DNA from 4 places in the Massilia sp. P2_C2 genome. Region 2 is predicted to be linked to each of the others. Evidence: predicted binding sites of a transcription regulator. Region 2 holds the regulator's gene; each other region holds the start of a gene.

Region 1 (5,013 bases), on a different contig from region 2:
CCCGATCCGCAGCGTGCAGCGCCGCGCCATGAACACGCGCGCCTTGCTGCCGGAAGAAAAACGCGCCCTCGAGGAGTCCGTCGGCGACGGTTACGAAGTACGCTGGATCGAAGGCTTCGGCGGCAAGCTGGCCGCGGCGCGCCTGATGTTTTCGAACGCGAAATTGCGCCTGACCATGCCGGAAGCCTACGAGGTGCACCGCCGCATCATCCACTGGAACGCCCGCCACAGCAACGACCGCGTGCCCGACCAGGCCCTGGGCGTCGACGCCGCCACCTTGCGCCTGATGAAATGGGCGATGGTCAGCTGGGGCCGCCTGTCCACGATGAACCGCCTGATGGGTACCTGGGCCCCGCGCCTGCAGATGGACCTGATGCCCGGCCTGCGCTGCGCCGCCCATTTCGTCATCATGGCCAGGCGCCCGCCCGAGACGGTCGAGGACCACGTCGCCGCCGGCCGCGCCGTGCAGCGTTTCTGGCTCACGCTGACCGACCTGGGCCTGGCCATGCAGCCCGAGATGACGCCCCTGATCTTTTCCGCCTACGTGCAGCATGGCGAGTCGTTCTCGACCGTCGACAAATTGCACGGTTCGGCACGGCAATTGCAACAGCGCCTGCACAAGCTGATCGGCACCGGCAACGGCCATCCGGTCTTCATGGGCCGGCTCGGCGCCGGCCCGGCGCCCCAGGCCCGCTCGCTGCGCAAGCCGCTCGCAGAACTGATGAAGTGACCGCGATTAAGCTCTTATGGAACGTATCAAAATCCTGTTCTTCGCGGAAGCCGTGACCCTGGCCCACGTCGGGCGTCCCGTCGCGCTTGCGCAATCACTCGATCCCGCGCGCTTCGACGTGCACTTCGCCTGCGCGGACGGCTATGACTTCTGCTTCAACGGCACCGGATTCACCCGTTGGACCATCCATAGCATCCCCAGCCAACAATTCCTGGACGCGCTCGCGGGCGGCAAGCCCGTGTACAACACCGCGACCCTGACCGGCTATGTCGAAGACGACCTGCGCGTGCTCGACGCCGTGCGGCCCGACATCGTCGTCGGCGATTTCCGGCTGTCGCTGTCGGTCAGCGCGCGCCTGCGCCGCATTCCGTACGTGTCGCTGATGAATGCGTACTGGAGCCCCTACGTCGTGCAGCATTACGCCGTGCCGCACATCCCGCTGACGCGCCTTTTACCGATCCGCATCGCGAACGCGATCTTCCGCATGGCGCGTCCCGTCGYGTTCGCCTCGCACTCCGTGCCGCTGAACCGCGTGCGCCGCAACCATGGACTGCCTTCGCTGGGCACCGACCTGCGCAAGGTGTACACGGACGCCGACTACAGCATGTACGCCGACGTGCCCGACCTGTTCCCGCCGAAGAGCCTGCCGCAACAGCACGCCTATATCGGCCCCATCATCTGGGCGCCGCCGCTGGCCAGGCCCGACTGGTGGGACCGGTTACCGGAAGACAAACCGATTGTCTATGTCACGCTCGGCAGTTCCGGCCAGGGGCGCCTGCTGCCGCTCGTGCTGGAGGCACTGGCGCCGCTGCCGGTGACCGTCATCGCGGCCACGGCCGGCACCATCGACGTGGCCAGCGCGCCGGCGAACGCGTTCGTCGCCCCCTACCTGCCGGGCGACCTGGCGGCGCAGCGCGCCAGCCTCGTGATCTGCAACGGCGGCAGCCCGACCAGCCAGCAGGCCCTCGCCGCCGGCGTGCCGGTACTGGGTATCCCCGGCAACCTCGACCAGTTCCTGAACATGAGCGGCGTCATCAAGGCGGGCGCCGGCGCGCTGTTGCGGGCCGACCGCTTCCGCGCCAGGAAACTGACGCGCCAGGTGCGGGTAATGCTCGACGATCCGACGCTGGCGGCGGCCGCGCGGCGCGTCGCCGAGACGTTCGCGAACTATCCGGCGCCGCAGCGCATGGCCGCCTTTCTCGAAGGGGTACGCGCCTTCCACCGGTTTGCGCCGGCCCATGTGGCGGACGCGCGCACCGAACTACTTTCCAACACGAATTAGTTTACTGTCGGAATTTTTTACAGCACCATGCATAAAGTGGCGATAAAATTGACACTTTTAATCGTAAGCCATTGATTTTAATCAGAACACACGAAGGCTGGCACGTACCTTGCATCATGTTGGTCATGAGCCCGCAAACAAACGCTGGGCTGCCCCTGACAAATTAATTAGCAGAATTTTTGGAGCCAACATGAAGAATACGTTTCGCAAGCTGATCCCGGTTGCAGCAGCCCTCGGTTTCGCATTCGCCGCATCGTCGGCACAAGCTTTCACCCTGAAGGACGGCACCAACGTCCTGGCATCGGATGCCACCACCCTGGACTGGAGCGCAACCGGTAGCGGCGTTGCGAAAGGCGTTGGCCCGTTCGGTAACCTGCTGCTGCCTGGCCAGTCCTTCCAGTTCCTGTACCAGTCGAACCTGGCAACCGTGGACGGCGACCCGACCGCCCTGTTCAACGGCCTGGACTTCACGGCCAACGGCACCAAAGGCGCCGGCAAGAACTTCGAGTTCACGATGGTCGCCAAGCTGAACGAAAAAGTCATGAGCATCGCTGGTTCGACCGCCACGTTCGGCGTGAGCGGCAATCCGGCTGACAATAAAGTCGCGATCTACTACGACACCGCCGCCAACGCCTCGACCACCGCCGGTACCGGTTTCGACGACGGCACGCTGGTCGCCCTGCTGACGATCGTTCCGGACAACACCCAGTCGACCTTCACCGTCACCGGCGTCAACAACGGCCAGGGTTCGACCAAGATGAACGCACGTGTCGTCGAAGCTGGTGACTTCATCAACCAGAACTACCTGCAAGGCATCTCGGAACTGCTGTTCGGCGTGAACTTCGAGTCGAACCTGAACTTCCCGGCTGGCAACTCATACACCAACAACTTCCAGAAAGGTGGCAGCAGCCTGTTCCCGGATTACTCCGTGAACACCGCGAAAGACATCGTCTTCAAGGTCGACGGCTCGAGCACCTTCGCCGTGCCGGAACCGGGCACCATGATGCTGCTGGGCATGGGCATGCTGGGTCTGGTCGGCGCACAGCGTCGCCGCCGCGCTCCGAAGGCGTAATCGCTGCCTGGCACGGCCCCATGAAAAAACCGCGGTTTCGACCGCGGTTTTTTTATTGCCTGTTCACTCGCCGCCGGGCGGCCTGAACATCTTGCCGACCTCACGGATGACCATGGCCGGCGGCGCCAGGCCGGCAAACACGCGCTGCTTGTAGGTGCCCTTGGCCGCGCTCACGACCGGCACGCCGCGCTCCAGGCCCGCCAGCGACGTCCGTACGACGTCGGCCGGCGCATCACGCCCCGCCAACGCACTCTCGTAGGCGCCGGCCTTGGCGTCGAACTCGGTGTCGGTCGGCCCCGGCACGAGGGTCTGCACGAGGATGCCGTGCTTCTTCCACTCGCCATGCAACGCCTGGCTGAAGCTTTGCACGAAGGCCTTGCTGGCCGCGTACACGGCCATGTACGGCACGGGCTGGTAAGCGGCCGCCGACGACACGTTGATGACGGCGCTGCTGGGGAATGCGGCGAGATGGTCGAAGAAGCGGCGACAGGTCGCCACCAGCGTCGTCGTGTTGAGCGTGTTCAACTCATCGTAAACCTTGGGATTGGTCGCCTCGAAGCGCCCCCAGCGCCCGGCTCCGGCGTTGTTGCACAGCAGGCGAATACGGATGCCCGCACCGTCGAGCTCGTCGCGAATGCGCGCCACGACGGTGACATCCGCCAGGTCGGCCACGATGGGCCGCACCTCGACGCCGTATTGCGCGCGCAGCGCTTCCACCACGGCCAGCAGCCGTTCTTCGCGCCGCGCGACGAGCACCAGCCGCACGCCGGCCTGCGCCAGCTGGCGGGCGAATTCCGCGCCAATGCCGGACGACGCGCCGGTCACCAGCGCCCAATGGCCTTTTAAGTCGGAAAGCCGCATCGGCGATCTCCTTGTCGATGATGATGAATCAATGAGCCTGCGCCAGCAGGTGGTCGGCCACGCGCAGCGCGTTCGCCGCGATCGTCAGGCTCGGATTGGTGCCGCCGGACGATGGGAAGAACGAACTGTCGACGATGTACAGGTTGGCGAGTCCATGCGCGCGGTTGTTGCGGTCGAGCACACTCCGTGCGGGATCGTCGCCGAACCGGCACGTGCCGCACACGTGGGCGATACGCTGGTTGTTCTCGGCCTGCTTGATCAGCTTGAAGCGATAGCCGGACAACGCCTCGCGCATCCGCGTGCGGAAGGCGGCAATGCGCGCGCGGTCGGCATCGCGCAGGCGGTATTCGATCGCCAGGCGGGCGCCCTGCGCATCGTCGCGCGCCGGTTCGACGCGGTTATCGGCATAAGGGAAATCTTCGAGCGTGGTCGCCAGGATCATGCGCCGGTGCACGAGGCCATCGAGCACCGGCGTCACGAACGGTTTGGCCAGTTTGAACAGCGGCGCCACCCACGGCAGCGGCCCCTGGCGCAGGTCGTCGGCCACGGAGGCCGCCAGCGTGGCCGGCGGCGGCAGGCGACCGAACGATTGCACGGAACCGAGCTTCTGCCCGTCTTTCAAATAAAAATCGTTGAAGGCAAGCTCTTTTTGGCGGTTATCGAACTCGCCCTTGAGTTTCGGCTCGATCAAATACAGGTCGATATGGTGCCGCATCAGGTATTTGCCGACGAGGCCGGACGCGTTGGCCAGGCCTTGCGGCCATGCGCCCGACGCCGAATCGAGCAGGATGCGCGGCGTCTCGAGGGCACCGGCGGCCAGCACGACGATGGGCGCACGCACGGTGAAACGGGTACCGCCCCGTACGCAGACGACGCCCGTGACGCGCTTCTCGTCCGCTTCCAGCGCCACGACTTCGCACGCGTCGAGCAGGCGGGCGCCGTGATCGCGCACGGCCGGTGTCAGGCAGATCCGTCCTGCGTCGTTCTTGCACGCACGGCTGCACAGATAGCCCTGGCAGCCGCTGCAGCCATCGACGAATTCGCAGGCCAGCGGCAAGCGGTATGGAT
Region 2 (5,584 bases):
CGCTGGCGCCTGCTGGCCCTGATGCTGACCGCCGTGTTCTGCGCGTTCGGCAGCTTCTGGCTCGTGCAGGTGCTGCAGGGCGAAGAGAATGCACCGGGCGCCAGTGCGGGCAACGAGCCGGACTACATCATCGACAACTTCAGCTGGGTGCGCATGTCGGAGACCGGCAAGCCGCGCTACGTGATCTCGGGCGAACGCCTGACGCACCATCCGGCCGACAATACGGCCCTCGTCGACAAGCCCGTCGTGCACAGCCTCACCGTCGAGCACCCGCCCATGACGATGACGGCCGAGCGTGCGCTGGTCAGCCAGAACCAGAACCAGATCGACCTGACCGGCAACGTCGACATCCAGCGCCCCGCCGGCGCGAAGTCGGAGCCGCTGCGGATCCGTACGGAAGCGTTGACGGTGCTGCCGGACGAGGACATCGTCAAGACCGACAAGGCGATCGAGATGCAGCTGGGCGCGTCGTCCGTGACCGGCATCGGCATGCTCGCCAATAACGCCACGCAGCAGGTGCACCTGGGCGGACGCGGCCAGATCATCTATCCGCCGCGCGCCCCGCGCTGACGCGTACCTAACAACAAGGACGAGATCCATGAAAAAACACCTTGCCGTCGCCATCCTGTCGTTCGCCTCGCTCTCCGCCTGGGCCGAGCGCGCCGACTCGCTCAAGCAGGCCGTCATCAACTTCGACACGCTGGACGTGGACGAGGTGAACCAGGTCCGCATCCTGACGGGCAACGTCGTGCTCACGCGCGGCACCCTCACCCTGAAGTCGGACAAGGCCGTGCTGAAGGAATCGCCGGAAGGCTATATGAGCGTCACGCTGACGGCCAACCCGGGCAAGACGGCCAGCTTTCGCCAGAAGCGCGACGGCGGCCCGGACCTGTGGGTCGAGGGCCAGGCCGAGCGCATCGAATACGACGAGCGCACGGAAATCGTGAAACTGTTCTCGAAGGCCATCGTGCGGCAGCTGGAGAACGGCCGCCTGGCGAACGAGGTCGATGGCGCCTACATCGCCTACGACAACCGCACCGAAGTCGCGAACGTGCGCAATGACGTCAGCGGCCAGAGCAAGCCGGGCCAGGGCCGCAACACGCTGATCATCGCGCCGCGCCGCACGACGGCGGCGCCGGCAGCGGGCGGCCCTGCGGCCGCCCTCCCTGCGGCTGCCGGCGCCCCTGCCGCCGCCCCGGCGGGCAAGCAATGACGGAGGCACGCGTGATGGAACAACGCACGATGGAAGCAGGCATGCTGACGGCACCGGCCGCATGCGGCGGCAGCACGCTCGTCGTCAAGGGGCTGCAGAAGAGCTACGGCAAGCGCCTCGTGGTGCGCGACGTGTCGCTGCAGGTCGCGTGCGGCGAAGTGGTCGGGCTGCTGGGGCCGAACGGCGCCGGCAAGACGACGTCGTTCTACATGATCGTGGGCCTGGTGCCGTCGGACGCCGGCAGCATCGACATCAACGGCACCGACATCACGAGCCTGCCGATCCACCGGCGCGCGCTCCTTGGCCTGTCGTACCTGCCGCAGGAAGCGTCGGTGTTCCGCAAGCTGACGGTGGAAGAAAACATCCGCGCCGTGCTGGAACTGCAGCGCGAGAACGGCAAGCCCCTGACCAAGACGCGCATCGCCGAACGCCTCGACGAGCTGCTGACCGAGCTGCAGATCGAGAAGCTGCGCGAGAACCCCGCGCTGTCGCTGTCCGGCGGCGAGCGCCGCCGCGTGGAGATCGCGCGCGCGCTGGCGACCGATCCGCGCTTCGTGCTGCTGGACGAACCGTTCGCCGGCGTGGATCCGATTGCCGTGATCGAGATCCAGCGCATCGTGCGTTTCCTGAAGGAGCGCGGCATCGGTGTGCTGATCACGGACCATAACGTGCGCGAGACGCTGGGCATCTGCGATCGCGCCTACATCATCAACCAGGGCGCGGTGCTGGCCTCCGGCCGTCCCGACGACATCATCGCCAACGAGTCGGTGCGCCGCGTCTACCTGGGCGAACACTTCCGAATGTAGTCATGAAACAGACGCTGCAACTCAAGACTTCACAGCACCTCGCGCTGACGCCGCAGCTCCAGCAGTCGATCCGGCTGCTGCAACTGTCGACACTGGAATTGCACCAGGAAATCGAGCAGGTGCTGGGCGAGAACCCGCTGCTCGAGCGGCTCGACGATCCGCTCGACCGTTCCGTACGCCTGCTGGCCGACGGCGCCATCAACAGCGCACCCGCGTCTTCGCAGGGCGAGGCGCCCGCGTCTTCGCAGAGTTCAGGCGAAGAGGGCGGCGGTGCTGCCACCTCCGAGAACGGCAATGGCGAGAACGGTGGCGACGGCGGCGCAGAGACCGGCGGCGAAGGCGGCGATGCCGACTGGGGCGAATCCGGCCGCAGCGGCAGCGGCAACGGCGGCGAGGACGAGGATGGCCGCCCGCAACTGGAAGCGAGCCCCGTCACGCTGCGCGAGCTCCTGATGGAACAGGCACGCCTGACGTGCTGCGGCGCGCGCGATTGCGCACTCGTGGAACTGGTCGTCGACGCACTGGACGACAATGGCTATCTGGAGGAATCGCTGGACGAGATCCATGCGCGCCTGCCGGAAGAACTCGACATCGAGTTCGAGGAATTGCGCACGGCCTTGGCCCTCGTGCAAAGCATGGACCCGCCCGGCGTGGGCGCGCGCAGCGCGGCCGAGTGCCTGGCCCTGCAGATCCGGCGCATGCCCGGCGTGCCGCTCGTCACGCGGCGCATGGCGCTGACCATCGTCGAAAAATACCTCACGTGGTTCGCGCAGCGCGAGTTCAACAAGCTCAAGAAGGCGCTCGACTGCGACGACGAAGACCTGCGCGAAGCCCAGGCCGTGATCCGCCAGTGCAATCCGCATCCGGGCGCGGCGTTCGCGTCGGACGTGTCGGACTTCGTCGTGCCCGACGTGATCGTGCGCCGCGCCAAGGATGGCTGGAGCGTGCAGCTGAACCCGGAAGTGATGCCGCGCCTGCGCGTGAACAGCCTGTATGCCTCGCTGCTCAAGCAGGGGAAATCGGACACGCAGTTGAACGCACAGTTGCAGGAAGCCAAGTGGCTCATCAAGAACATGCGCCAGCGCTTCGACACAATCTTGCGCGTGGCACAAGCCATCGTGGATCGCCAGCGTAACTTTTTTTCCCACGGCGCAGTCGCGATGCGGCCCCTTGTTTTACGTGAGATAGCTGATACACTAGGTCTACACGAGAGCACAATTTCTCGAGTCACAACTCAGAAATACATGCTGACCCCGCACGGCATGTTTGAGTTGAAGTATTTCTTCGGGAGTCACGTTGCCACCGAGGCGGGAGGCGAAGCTTCTTCGACGGCAATACGGGCCCTCATCGTACAATTGACAGGAGCAGAAGACCCCAAGAATCCTTTATCCGACAGCAAGATCGCGGAGATGCTAGGGGAACAGGGAATGGTTATCGCGCGGCGCACGGTCGCGAAATACCGTGAGGCGCTGAAGATCCCACCCGTCAGTCTCCGCAAATCCTTGTAACACCACACTGCCGCGTTGCGCTGGATGCGCGCACGTCATGGCAGGGTATCTTCAAAGGAGTGTGTATGAATCTCACTATCAGCGGACATCATCTCGATGTAACTCCAGCCATCCGAGAATACGTACAGAACAAGCTCGAACGCATTACCCGCCATTTCGATCAAGTGATCGATTCCCATGTCATCCTCTGCATTGACAATCTCACCGAGAAAGAAAAACGCCAGAAAGCCGAGATCAACCTGAGGCTCGCAGGCAAGATCGTCCATGTCGCCAGCGCTGCGCACGACCTGTATGCCGCCATCGACATGCTGATGGATCGCCTCGATCGCCAGGTCGTCAAGTACAAGCAGATGCTCAAGGATCATGACAACGCGTCCATCAAACGCATGTCCGAAGGAGGAGAGGAAGCTGCCGCCGCGGCGTGATGCCACGCTGACGCAGCACCAGGAAACGAAGGGCGCATCGGCGCCCTTTTCGTATTTTTGGGCCCGCCACGCGCGTTACAATGCGGTCTCATTATTCAAACAACAAGAGACATGACCGACTACGTTCAAACGCGCGTCGCCAACCGCACCGGCATCATCACCCTCGACCGCCCCAAGGCGCTGAACTCGTTGTCGCTGGACATGGTCCGCGTGCTCACGGCAACACTGCTTGCCTGGCGTGACGATGCGGGCATCGACGCCGTCTGCATCGGGAGCACGAGCGCAAAGGCCTTGTGCGCCGGCGGCGACATCCGGTTCTTCCACCAGGCCGGCAGCGCCACGCCGCAGACGGGCAGCCCGCTGCTGGACGATTTCTTCACCGAGGAATACGCCCTCAACCACCTGATCCACTTTTATCCGAAGCCGTACATCGCGCTGATGGATGGCGTCGTGATGGGCGGCGGCATGGGCATTGCGCAGGGCGGGCCTGGCTGCGGCCTGCGCATCGTGACGGAACGCTCGAAGATCGCCATGCCCGAGGTGAACATCGGCCTGTTCCCGGACGTCGGCGGCAGCCACTTCCTGTCGCACGCGCCGGGCCGCGTGGGCCATTACCTCGGCGTGACGGGGGCGACGATCGGCGCGGCAGACGCCATCTACGCGGGCCTGGCCGACGTGTTCGTGCCGGCCGCGCAGCTGGACGCGCTGCAGGCGCTGGTCGGGGCGACGCCGGGCGCTCGACTCCCTGATGCGATCCGCGCGTTCGCGGCGCCGTTTGCTGCCGATGCGGGCGGCGGGGAATTGGCCGCGCAGCGCACAGCCATCGACCGCCATTTCGGCGCCGATTCCGTCGCGGCCGTGATGGCTTCGCTGGAATCCGACGCGAGCCCGTTCGCGCAACAGACGCTGGCCACGATGCGCCAGCGCTCGCCGCTGATGATGTGCGTGACGCGCGAGATGCTCGTGCGCGGAGAGGAGCTCGGCGTGGCCGACTGCCTGCGCATGGAACGGGCGCTCGTGCGTCGCACGTTCGAGCATGGCGAGGTGATCGAAGGCGTGCGCGCGCTCGTGATCGACAAGGACAATGCGCCGCGCTGGACGCCGCCTCTGCTGTCCGACGTCACCCCGGAGATGGTGGCCGCGTTCTTCGCGCCCGTGTGGCCGGGGCACGCGCATCCGCTGCGCGATCTGCGCGACGCAAGCGGCGCATGATCGGGCTGCGGTTCGAATCCGCGCTCGCCGCCGATCAGCCCGCAGTATGGGCGTGGGCAACGTCGGTCGAGGGCATTGCCGACGAGATGGCGCCGCTGCTGCGCATGACCTTCCCGAGGGAGATGAAATGCCTGCCCGGCGGCGCCTTCGTGCCGGGCCAGCGGTTGTGCCGCAGTTGGCCCCTGCTGCTGCGCGTGCTGCCCGTCGACTGGAGCGACCTGCCCCTCGTCGAAATCGAGCCGGGCCGGCGCTTCCTGGAACGTTCTCCGATGCTGTCGATGGCGTATTGGCAGCACGAGCGCACGGTCATGGCGGCGGGGCAGGGGACGGTGGTCGTCGACTGCCTGACGTTCCGGCCGCGGCGCGCTCTGCCGCGCGTGCTCGTGCGCGCGTGCGTGGCGCTGTTCTTCCGGCATCGCC
Region 3 (5,584 bases), on a different contig from region 2:
GCACACGGCGCCTATGGACGCATCGACATGCAATAAAGGCGTTCAGGACAGGAACGAGGCGAACATCGACACGGTCGCCGCCGCCATCACGCCGGTGCACAGCCAGCCCAGTGCACGCAGGCGCGGCGCGATCGTGAGTTCGCCCATGATGCGCGGACTCGATGCGACGAGCATCATGATCGCCATCACGGGCACGGCGATGACGCCGTTCAGCACGGCGCTCCAGTACAAGGCCTTGATGGGGTCGAGCGGCATGAAGTTGATGCCGACGCCGGCCAGCGTGGCGACGATGATGATCGCGTAGAACTTGCGGGCCGCCGGGAACTCGGCGCCCAGGCTGCTCTTCCAGTGGAACGTGCCGGCCATCGCGTATGCGGCGGAACCGGCCAGCACGGGGATCGCGAGCAGGCCCGTGCCGACGATGCCCAGCGCGAACAGGATGAACGCGAGCTCGCCGGCAACGGGCCTGAGCGCCGATGCCGCCTGCGCCGACGATTGCAGGTCATGCACGCCCTGCGCGTGCAGGGTGGCGGCCGTCGTCAGCATGATGAAAAAGGCGACGGCGTTCGACACGGCCATGCCGACCAGCGTGTCGAACCGGATGCGGCTGAACTGCACCTCGACCTGCTCGGGCGCGCGGCGCAGCGGCTGCGCGTCGTCGTCCGCGCGCAGCTCCTCGACTTCCTGCGCGGCCTGCCAGAAGAACAGGTAGGGGCTGATCGTCGTGCCGAACACGGCGACGATCGTCGTCAGGTAGTCCTTGTGCCACGCCATGTGCGGCCATACGGTGGACTTCAGCACCGTGCCCCACGGCACATGGATGACGAACACGGTGGCTACGTAGGCGAGCAGCACGAGCGTGAGCCATTTCAGCAGGTTCACGTAGCGCTGGTACGGGATGAACACTTGCAGCAGCACGGACAGCACGCCGAAGCCGACGGCATACCACAACGGGCGTCCGGGCACGACGAGGGCCATCGCATCGCCCATCGCCGCCACGTCGGCCGCGATGTTGATGATGTTCGCGACGAGCAGCAGGCCGACGATGACCCACACCACCAGGCGCGGCGCAAAGCGCTGCAGGTTGGTGGCAAGGCCGCGTCCCGTCACGCGGCCGATGTGGGCGCTGATGACCTGGATGGCGGCCATCAGCGGATACGTCAGCAGCAGGGTCCACAGCAGGTTGAACCCGAACTGGGCGCCGGCCTGCGAATAGGTGGCGATGCCGCTCGGGTCGTCGTCGGCGGCGCCGGTGATCAGGCCCGGACCCAGCTTGGCCAGCCAGGTCGAGGCTTCCGGCGACGGCGGCGCTGTCGATCCGTCGGCATCCTTCGTGTCCTCGGCTTTCATGAGGACCATCATGCACGCATGAGCGCCGGCGATATGTACGCGTGCGCACACTGTGCCGAGGCCGTTGCGCCGACCGATCGCATTCGTGGGCGACAGGGCTCGGCCGAGACAATTTACGCATTTTTCCTCATGGCAACATGCTATGCTGGCAATGGTCCCTTATACGACGAGGAATATGAAGTACATATCGGTTTTGTTACTGCTGATTGCGGATGTCGCTCATGCGGCAGGCGCTCCACACCCAAAAGATGCCGCGGCCTATGCCGCCTGCTCGGAGGCGACGGCGACGTCGCGCGAAGCAAAACGGCTCGAGGACCTTGCAGGAAGAGATGCAGTCATCGAGCTCGTGACCAAGAAGTGCGGATACCGGCCAGTCGTGAAACGCGGCGATGGAGGGCTGGAGCTCTCGGATGAAGATTGCAAAGATCTTTTCGATTGGCATAAGGACGGGCTTTGCAAGGTTGAAGACACCGTCGCGCTGGATTTGCAGACCAGAGAGATGGACCCGCGAGTTTTTAATCGGGAAAAATTTTCGGATTACTGTACGCGCCATCGGACAGCCGGAGCGCTCAATAACTACGAAGCATTCAAGAAGAAGGTCTGTGTGGTTCCGGGAGCCGGGAAATAATCAATCCCTGACAACCTCCGACACTTTTTTGGGTGGCGATCATGCGTTGATTTGACGCGGGCGCCAATTGCATCATGGCGCCCGCGTCAAAGAGTGCGATTATTCCTGTTTATCGCCTCTCCGCCGCGATCCACTTCTCCACCTGCGCCTGCAGGATAGTCAACGGCAAGGTACCGTCGCCCAGCACTACCTCGTGGAAGCGCGCGTAGCTGAACTTCGGCCCCAGTTCGCGCTGCGCCCGCGCGCGCAGGTCGAGGATCTTCAGCGCGCCCACCTTGTACGCCAGCGCCTGCCCCGGCCACACCATGTAGCGCTCGACCTGGTTCGTTGCGCGCGCCTCGCTGTAGCCGAGGTTGTCCATCATGTACGCGACCGCCTTCTCGCGCGACCAGCCCTGGGCATGCATGCCGGTGTCGACGACGAGGCGCACGGCGCGCAGCAATTCGTCGTTCAGGTGGCCGTAGTATGCGGCCGGGTCGTCGTACAGGCCGAATTCGCGGCCCAGCGTCTCGCAGTACAGCGCCCAGCCCTCCGTGTACGCGGCGGCGCTCGGATGCTCCGTGAAAAACTTGCGGAAGTCCGGCAGCGGCAATTCCTTCAGCAGCGCCGCGTGCAGGTGGTGGCCCGGCACGCCCTCGTGCAGGAACAGGCTCGTCATGCCGACCGTGCTGTAATCCTTCGGGTCGTTGACGACGGCCCAGAACACGCCCGGATGCGAACCGTCGGCGGCGACGGGCGTGTAGTGGTCGGACGCCGTGGCGCGGGTCAGTTCCGGCTCCAGCTGGATGTCCAGCTTTGCCTTCGGCAGCAGGCTGAAATACTGCGGCAGCTTCGCCTCCACCGTGCCATAGATCGCGCGGTAGCGGTCCAGCACCTCGCGGTCGCTCGTGAACGGCTTGAAGCGCGGCTGGGCGGCGACCCATTGCGGGAACGTCTTGAACTGGCCGTCATAACCCAGCTTGGGCGCCAGGGTGGCCATCTGCTGCTGGATGCGCACCACTTCCTTCTCGCCCAATGCATGGATTTCCGCAGGCGCCAGGTCGAGGTTCGTGTTGTTGCGGATGCGCGCCTGGTACCACGCGGCGCCATCCGGCAGCGCGCCATAGCCGGCCGTCTCCCGGCCGGCAGGCAGGTAATCCTTCTCGAGGTAGGTGTTCAGGCGCGCGAGCGCGGCGTCGATCTGTTGCGCGGCCTGGCGATAACCGGCCGTCAGGCTCGTGCGATCCTGGTCGGAGAAGCCGGCCGGCAGGTTCCTGATGGGCGTATAGAAGATGCCTGCTTCCGGATTGCCCGCCGCCAGCTGGCGGAACTGCGGCAGCATCTTCGCGGTGATCGCCTTCGGCTGCACGACACCCTTTTTAACGCCCTCCTTCATGTTGGCGATGGCCTGGTCTATCCACGCCGGCAGCTGTTCCAGCCGGGCGAGATAGGCGCGGTACTGCGCGGGCGTCGCCAGCGGCTGCGAACCCGTGCCGCTCGCGTAATTGGCGAGCGTGCTCGGGATATTGTCGAAGTGGTTCAGCGGCAGCAGGTGCTCGGGGAAGCGTTCGAGGTCCAGCTGGCTGCGGATCTCGAATTCGAGGATGGCGTAGTTCAGCCGCGCCTTGTCGGACAGGCGCGCGCCGGCGAGCCGGTGCAACTCGTCCAGCAACTTGTGGTTCGCGGCGAAGTAACGGGCGCGTACCCTGGGCGAGATGGCCATGCCGATCTGGTCGTCGTAGCGGCTGTCGCCGTTGGCGGTGGCGTACAGCAGCGGGTCGAAGCGGGCGCGCGTATCGTAGAAGCGGGCGGCCAGGCGGTCGAGCTGGCGTTCGGCGGCGGAGGCGGATGGCGTGGGGGTTGCCGGGGGTGTGGCGGCCTGGGCGGACAGGATAGGTGCGCCGGCCGCCAACAGGGCCGCGAGGATGGCGGCGTTCAACGTGGAATTCATGGGTCTCCTTTGTGAGGTTGTTGCCCAAAAGGATACTACGAGTTGCCGGATCGACCATATCCCCATTTTGGCGCATTGCATGCACCTATACGGTGCTTCTGCACACTTGCGGGGCAATGCATGGCATATGTTCACTGGTAGTGCACGCTTTCACCAAATTGGAACGTTTATTGCTAAGAAGAAGTGCTTATCTGACCAACTTGCACTTTTTTGGAGTAGTAACGCATGGATGCATTCAAAAGCGGAGCCGACGCGCTCTTCATTCTGCTCGGCGGGATCATGATCCTGGCGATGCACGCCGGTTTCGCCTTTCTCGAATTGGGCACGGTCCGCCGCAAGAACCAGGTCAACGCCCTGGTCAAGATCCTGATCGACTTCGCGGTGTCGACGATTGCCTATTTCTTCGTCGGCTATGGCATCGCCTACGGCATCCACTTCCTGGGCGCCACCGACACGCTCGTCGCGAAGAACGGCTACGAGCTGGTGAAATTCTTCTTCCTGCTGACGTTCGCCGCCGCGATCCCCGCCATCATTTCGGGCGGCATCGCCGAGCGCGCCAAATTCCACCCGCAGATGGCCGCCACCGCCCTGCTCGTGGGCCTCGTCTACCCGTTGTTCGAAGGCATCGCCTGGAATAACCGTTTCGGTGTGCAGGACTGGCTCGCATCCGCCTTCGGCACGCCGTTCCACGACTTCGCCGGCTCCGTCGTCGTGCACGCCGTGGGCGGCTGGGCCGCGCTGCCGGCCGTCCTGCTGCTGGGCGCGCGCCGCGGCCGCTACACCAGGGATGGCCGCATCTCGGCGCATCCGCCGTCGAACATTCCGTTCCTCGCGCTGGGCGCCTGGATCCTGACGGTCGGCTGGTTCGGCTTCAACGTGATGAGCGCCCAGACGCTGGACAAGATGAACGGCCTCGTCGCCGTGAACTCCCTGATGGCCCTCGTGGGCGGCACGCTGACCGCGTTCGTGATGGGCAGGAACGACCCCGGCTTCGTCTACAACGGCCCGCTGGCCGGCCTCGTCGCCGTGTGCGCCGGCTCGGACCTGATGCATCCGCTCGGCGCCCTCGTCACGGGTGCAGTGGCCGGTGCCATCTTCGTCGTGATGTTCACGCTGGCGCAGAACCGCTGGAAGATCGACGACGTGCTGGGCGTGTGGCCCCTGCACGGCCTGTGCGGCGCCTGGGGCGGCATCGCGGCCGGCATCTTTGGCGACAAGGCGCTGGGTGGCCTGGGCGGCATCTCGCTCGCGTCGCAGCTGATCGGCACCCTGCTGGGCATCGCCATCGCCGGTATCGGCGGCGTCCTCGTCTACGGCCTGCTGAAGGCCACCGTCGGGCTGCGCCTGGACGCCGAGCAGGAATACGACGGCGCCGATCTGGCCATCCACCGGATCAGCGCCACGCCGGAACGCGAAACGACGTTCCAGTAATTACACCTCGTTACATCTCGCGCGCGGCCGGCTCCTTGTCACCGCGCGCCACCGCACGCCGGATGGCCGCCGCCAGCGCGGCCGGTTCGACCGGCTTGGCGAGATAATCCGTAAAGCCTGCCTGCAACGCCTTGATGCGGTCGTCCTGGCGCGTGAACGCCGTCAGGGCGATGGCCGGGATGGCGGCCGTCGCGGCGCCCAGGCGGATGCGCCGCATCAGCTCGAAGCCATCGACCTCGGGCATG
Region 4 (5,584 bases), on a different contig from region 2:
GCAATTCCAGCGAGATGCCGCGCAGCGCCGTGCCGAACGGGTCGCTGCTTGCCAGGTCGAGATCGGCGATCGCCATCAGCACCTCGCCCGGCGCGCGCGGCGCCAGCGTGCACGTCGGCAGATCGCCGCCGATCATCAGTTCGGCCAGCGACTGGGCCGTCTCCGCGCGGGGATCGGCGGTGCCGGCCACGCGGCCCGCGCGCAACACGGTGGCGCGGTCGCACAAGGCCTGGATCTCGTCCAGCTTGTGGCTGATGTACAGGATGCTGACGCCTTCGTCGCGCAGCCGGCGCAGCGCGACGAACAGCTTCTGCACGGCGTCCGGCGTGAGCACGGAGGTCGGCTCGTCCATGATCAACAGGCGCGGCGACTGCAGCAGGCAGCGCACGATCTCCACGCGCTGGCGTTCGCCGACGGACATGCTGTGCACGAGCCGGTCCGGGTCGAGCGGGAGGCCGTATTGCCCGGACACGGCGCGGATGCGCGGCGCCAGCGACGCCGGCGCCGTCCTGTCGTCCAGCGCGAGCGCGATGTTCTCGGCGACGGTGAGCGTCTCGAACAGCGCGAAATGCTGGAACACCATGCCGATGCCGAGGCGGCGCGCGGCCGACGGCGAATCGATGCGTACCTGCCGGCCTTCCCACATGATCTCGCCGGCGTCCGGCTGCGTGACGCCATAGATCATCTTCATGAGAGTGCTCTTGCCGGCCCCGTTCTCGCCCAGCACGGCGTGGATCTCGCCGGGCATGACGGTGAGATCCACGTCCGCGTTGGCCACGACGGACGGATAGATCTTCGAGATCCCGAGCAGCCGCAGGCGCGGTTCGGTCGGCGGCGCACCATGGGGGTCGCTCATCTTGACTCCAATCGTTGTATACAAAAACGTAGTCGTTCGTTTGCAATTTGCGTGCCGGGGGCGAACGGGCACGCTTTGTATACGAAGCGCACCGACTCGGCTCAGCGACTCACCGAAAGCGGGCGTATGAATGCCCGGATACGGGCGCGGCGACCACATTGCGTGTGCACGATTCCTGCTTCTTTTGTCGACAACCGGCTTGTACGCGCCGCATACATTGGAGACCTAAATGACCGAGACCACGACCGCGCCCGCCCGGAAGCGCGGCCTGACCGCCGTCGACGACCGCATCTACCGCGCCGTCGTCAACGCCGTGATGAGCCACCGCCTGCCGCCCGGCACCCGCCTGGGCGAAGCGGAATTCTGCGACCTGTACGGCGTGAGCCGCACCACCGTGCGCAAGGCCCTGCAGCGCCTCGCGCACGACCACATCATCGAACTGCGGCCGAACCGCGGTGCCATCGTCGCCTCGCCCACGCCGAAGGAAGCGCGCGACGTGTTCGCCGCGCGGCGCGCGCTGGAACGCGAGATCGTGCCGCTCGTCGTCCAGCGCGCGACGCCGGCTTCGCTGCGCGCGATCCGCACGGCCATCGAGGCCGAGGAAGCGGCAAGGCGCAGCGCCGACCGCGCCGCGTGGATCCGCCTGGGCGGCGAATTCCACCTCCTGCTGGCGGAACTCGCCGGCAACGCCGTCCTGCAACGCTTCATGGCCGAACTGGTGTCGCGCTGCTCGCTGATCATCGCGCTGTACGAGAACCCGGGCGCGCCCATGTGCGGCAACCACGACCACCAGCAACTGCTCACCCTGATCGAAAACGGCGACGCGGCGCGGGCCACCGCACTGATCGAACACCACCTGGTCGAGATCGAGGCGCGCCTGCACCTGGGCGAGCAGGACCGCAAGGTCAACCTGGCCGAAGCGCTGGCCGAGCACTGAACCGGTCGGCACCATGCGCACTGTATGACGCCGGTTGTGCACGATCGCGGACCGTTTGTTCGCCGTGCTGGTGCGTCCCGGCGGCACCAACGGCGTTCGAGCAGGGCGAAACAGCCTGGCCCGCTCCTTGCTAACGGATGAAATCAGATTGCATCCAATCCATCGCTCGATTGGATGCAATCGACAAGCCCCATCACCATAACAAGGACATTGAATGAAGCCCAAGCTCCGCATCGCCTGTCTCGCCCTGCTCTCCGCCTGCGGCACCGCCGCCCACGCCGCCGACTGGAGCGACACCTCGCTCAGCTGGCGCTACGGCACCAAATTCTCCGAGCCGTACAACGGCGAAGACATCACCAAGCACGTCATCAACTTTTCCAACGTCAGCGGCTACAAGTACGGCAAGAACTTCTTCAGCGTCGACTTCCTGTTCTCCGATTCGCACGATCCGTCCGCCGTGGGCGCATCCAGCGGCGCGCACGAAGCCTACGCCGTGTACCGCCACACGCTCGACCTGGGCAAGGTGAGCGGCGCCGACCTCGCGTTCGGTCCGGTGCGCGGCGTCGGCGTCACGGGCGGCTTCGACGTCAACAGCAAGACGGATGCGGGCTACAACTCGAAGAAACGCATGCTGGTGCTGGGCCCCACGCTGATGTTCGACGTGCCCGGCTTCCTCGACGTGAGCCTGCTCGCCCTGCGCGAAAGCAATGCGCCGTTCAACGGCTTCACGAACACGTCCACGCCGCGCTACACGTACAAGACGCACGCGATGTTGTCGGCCGCATGGGGCATCCCGTTCACGCTGGGCGTGCCGCTGTCGTTCGAAGGCTATGCCAACTACATCGGCACGAAAGGCAGGAACGAATTCGGCGGCCCGACGGCGGTCGAGATCAACGTCGACATGCAGCTCATGTACGACCTGAGCCCGGCCATCGGCGCCGCCAGGAACACGCTGAAGCTGGGCCTCGAATACCAGTACTGGAAGAACAAGTTCGGCAACCCCACGGACATCGCGCCGGGCGCCACCGCGAAGACGCCGATGGTCCGCGCCGAATACCACTTCTGATCCGCTCCAACACTCACCGCAAAGGAACACCATGAATCGTCGCAGCCTGCTCGCCCTCACCCTCCTGACTTCCTTCGCCGCGCTGACCGCGCACGCAGCCGATCCGCTGAAGGTCGCCTTCGTCTACGTCGGTCCCGTCGGCGACGCCGGCTGGACTTATGCCCACGAACAGGGCCGCCTGGCCATGGAAAAGGCGCTGGCCGGCAAGGTCGCCACCACGTTTGTCGAGAACGTGCCGGAAGGCGCGGACGCCGAACGCGTCATCCGCAAGCTGGCCGCCGACGGCAACAAGCTGATCTTCACCACGTCGTTCGGCTTCATGAACCCGACGGAAAAAGTGGCGAAGGCGTTCCCGAACGTTGTGTTCGAGCATGCGACCGGCTTCAAGCTGGCGAAGAACATGGGCGTATACGAGACCCGCCAGTACGAGGGCACGTACCTGCAGGGCGTCCTCGCGGCGAAGATGAGCAAGACCGGCACGCTCGGCTTCGTCGGTTCGTTCCCCGTGCCGGAGGTGATCCGCAACATCAACGCGTACACGCTCGGCGCCCAGAGCGTGAACCCGGCCATCAAGACCAAGGTCGTGTGGATCAACAGCTGGTACGACCCGGCGAAGGAACGCCAGGCTGCGGAAACGCTGATCGCGCAGGGCGCCGACGTGCTCACGCAGAACACCGACTCGCCGGCCACGCTGCAGGTGGCGCAGGAAAAAAGCAAGTACGCGTTCGGCTGGGATTCCGACATGGTGAAGTTCGCGCCGAAGGCCCACCTGACCGCGACGACGAATGCCTGGGGCGACTTCTACACCCGCACCGCGCAGGCCGTGCTGGCCGGCACCTGGAAGAGCGCCGAGGTGCGCGGCGGCCTGTCGGAAGGCATGGTGAAGATGTCGCCGCTGAACGCCGTCATCCCGGCCGACACGGCCAAGCTGTTCGAGGCGAAGAAAGCGGCGCTCATCGGCGGCGAGATCAAGCCGTTCCAGGGTCCGCTGAAGGACCAGTCGGGCGCCCTCAAGGTGGCCGCGGGCAAGGCGTTGTCGCTGGCCGACCTGAAAGGCATGAACTGGTACGTGCAGGGTGTCGAGGGCACGATTCCGAAGTGAGCCGACGCCATGCCGACACCGACCGCGCAAGACCATGAGTTCCTGACGCGCGTGTTCGCGCTGGCGCAGCGCTCGCGCGCCGAGGGCCACCATCCGTTCGCCGCCATCGTCGTCGGCGCGGACGGCACCGTCATCGCCGAGGCGATGAACGATTCGTCCACGGACCGCACGGCGCACGCGGAGATGAACGCGCTGCGTGCGGCGTCGCGCCGCCACGGCCCGGCCGAACTGGCGGGCACCACGCTGTACAGCAATGCCGAGCCGTGCGCGATGTGCGCGGGCGGCACGTACTGGAGCGGCGTGGGCCGCGTGGTCTACGGCATGTCGGAGACGAGCCTGCTGGCGCTGACCGGCAGCGATCCCGAGAATCCGACCCTGTCCCTGCCCTGCCGCGAGGTGTTCGGGCGCGGGCAGCGGCCGACCGAGGTGATCGGGCCCGTGCGCGAGGACGAGGCGAAGGCAGCGCACATCGGCTTCTGGCGCAACGAGTGACCGTCAGCCCGCCAGGCTTTCGAGCGCCGCGCACATCCTGTCCACGCCCGCCTGCGGCACGAAGCGTCCGGCCACGGCGCGCGTGCGCCCGTCCAATCCCGGCACCGCCAGCAAGGCCGCCAGCCGGCGCACCAGACGCGCCTCGTCCAGCCGCGCCGCCGGCAGCGCGGCGCCGACGCCCAGCGCCGTCACGCGCGCCGCGTTGTCGAACTGGTCGTGCGCGAGCGGCACCACCAGTTGCGGCGTCCCCGCGCGCAGGGCTTCCGCCGTCGTGCCGATGCCGCCATGGTGAATCAAAGCCGCCGCGTGAGGCAGCAGCCGGCGCAGCGGCACGTAGTCCTGCCACAGCATCGTGTCCGGCAGGTCGGCCGGTACCTGCTCGCGGTGCGGCGTGAGGAAGATCGCGCGCCGGCCCAGTTGCTCCGCCGCCGCACGCGCATGGTGGAAGTACGCGGCCGCCTGCGTATTACCGGTGCCGTGCGTGAACACGAGCGGCGCCGGGCCGGCCTGCAGGAAGGCGTCCAGTGCCGGCGCGGGCGCCGCGTCCGGGGTCGGATCGAACAGCGGAAAATCGCCGCGCACAAGCGGCCGCGGCCAGTCCGGCTGCGTGGGCGCGAACCAGTCGGGGAACAGCGTGAGCGACAGGTCGGGCACGGCCGCGATCCAGTCCATCAAGGTCGCCACGGGCGCCAGGCCGCGCGGGAGGCGCGCCGCATTCACGTCCGCCAGCGCGACGGGATCGATGAAGCGCCGCACGGCCCAGCGCCAGAACGCCCGGCGCGCGGACAGCGGCACCCATGCGGGCACGCGCCACGGCCCCACCAGCAGCGGATCGTGCACCGTCATCAGGTTCGCAGGGGCCAGGTAGGCCGCCGCGATCTTCACGCCGGGATGCGCGGCCCGGCACAGGTCAGCCTCCGGCAATGCGAGCGGATGCACGAGCAGCACGCTTGCTTCGCCACGCGGCAGCGCCTCGACGAAGGGAACGATGCGCGCCATCGCAGGCCGCGTCGCGCGCCAGACGACGCCGAAGCCGCGCGTTGGATGCCACAGGTCGGGATCGTGCAACACGGCGTCGTCGGCCGGCAGGCCCGTGAACGGCAACCCGGTCGGACGCACCCACGGGCCATG

Evidence for each region. The regulator sigma-54, encoded in region 2, starts transcription at its own class of promoters, with help from an activator protein. The targets are predictions, from matches to a motif close to TGGCANGNAANCTGCTTT.
Region 1: pepA (flocculation-associated PEP-CTERM protein PepA) is a predicted target of sigma-54. The motif match lies at 2,111-2,128, and genes of this name have one in related genera.
Region 3: AC1DYX_RS02200 (ammonium transporter) is a predicted target of sigma-54. The motif match lies at 4,068-4,085, and genes of this name have one in related genera.
Region 4: AC1DYX_RS01145 (outer envelope protein) is a predicted target of sigma-54. The motif match lies at 1,910-1,927, and genes of this name have one in related genera.

The regions. Positions count from the first base shown of each region.
Region 1 is NZ_JBFUDR010000043.1:2,012-7,024, reverse strand. Features, by position in the region: gene AC1DYX_RS07705 (nitroreductase family protein) at 1-730, shown strand, start outside; gene AC1DYX_RS07700 (glycosyltransferase) at 747-2,012, shown strand; gene pepA (flocculation-associated PEP-CTERM protein PepA) at 2,203-3,084, shown strand; gene AC1DYX_RS07690 (SDR family NAD(P)-dependent oxidoreductase) at 3,148-3,945, opposite strand; gene AC1DYX_RS07685 (GMC oxidoreductase) at 3,974-5,013, opposite strand, start outside.
Region 2 is NZ_JBFUDR010000245.1:459-6,042, reverse strand. Features, by position in the region: gene lptC (LPS export ABC transporter periplasmic protein LptC) at 1-570, shown strand, start outside; gene lptA (lipopolysaccharide transport periplasmic protein LptA) at 599-1,213, shown strand; gene lptB (LPS export ABC transporter ATP-binding protein) at 1,228-2,019, shown strand; gene AC1DYX_RS23005 (RNA polymerase factor sigma-54) at 2,022-3,527, shown strand; gene hpf (ribosome hibernation-promoting factor, HPF/YfiA family) at 3,593-3,952, shown strand; gene AC1DYX_RS22995 (enoyl-CoA hydratase/isomerase family protein) at 4,064-5,164, shown strand; gene AC1DYX_RS22990 (hypothetical protein) at 5,161-5,584, shown strand, end outside.
Region 3 is NZ_JBFUDR010000009.1:31,305-36,888, forward strand. Features, by position in the region: gene AC1DYX_RS02180 (TIGR03118 family protein) at 1-36, shown strand, start outside; gene AC1DYX_RS02185 (NRAMP family divalent metal transporter) at 43-1,350, opposite strand; gene AC1DYX_RS02190 (hypothetical protein) at 1,526-1,978, shown strand; gene AC1DYX_RS02195 (DUF885 domain-containing protein) at 2,088-3,908, opposite strand; gene AC1DYX_RS02200 (ammonium transporter) at 4,134-5,339, shown strand; gene AC1DYX_RS02205 (MHYT domain-containing protein) at 5,350-5,584, opposite strand, start outside.
Region 4 is NZ_JBFUDR010000004.1:38,728-44,311, forward strand. Features, by position in the region: gene AC1DYX_RS01135 (ABC transporter ATP-binding protein) at 1-856, opposite strand, end outside; gene AC1DYX_RS01140 (GntR family transcriptional regulator) at 1,086-1,793, shown strand; gene AC1DYX_RS01145 (outer envelope protein) at 2,008-2,859, shown strand; gene AC1DYX_RS01150 (BMP family ABC transporter substrate-binding protein) at 2,891-3,961, shown strand; gene AC1DYX_RS01155 (nucleoside deaminase) at 3,971-4,453, shown strand; gene AC1DYX_RS01160 (glycosyltransferase) at 4,457-5,584, opposite strand, start outside.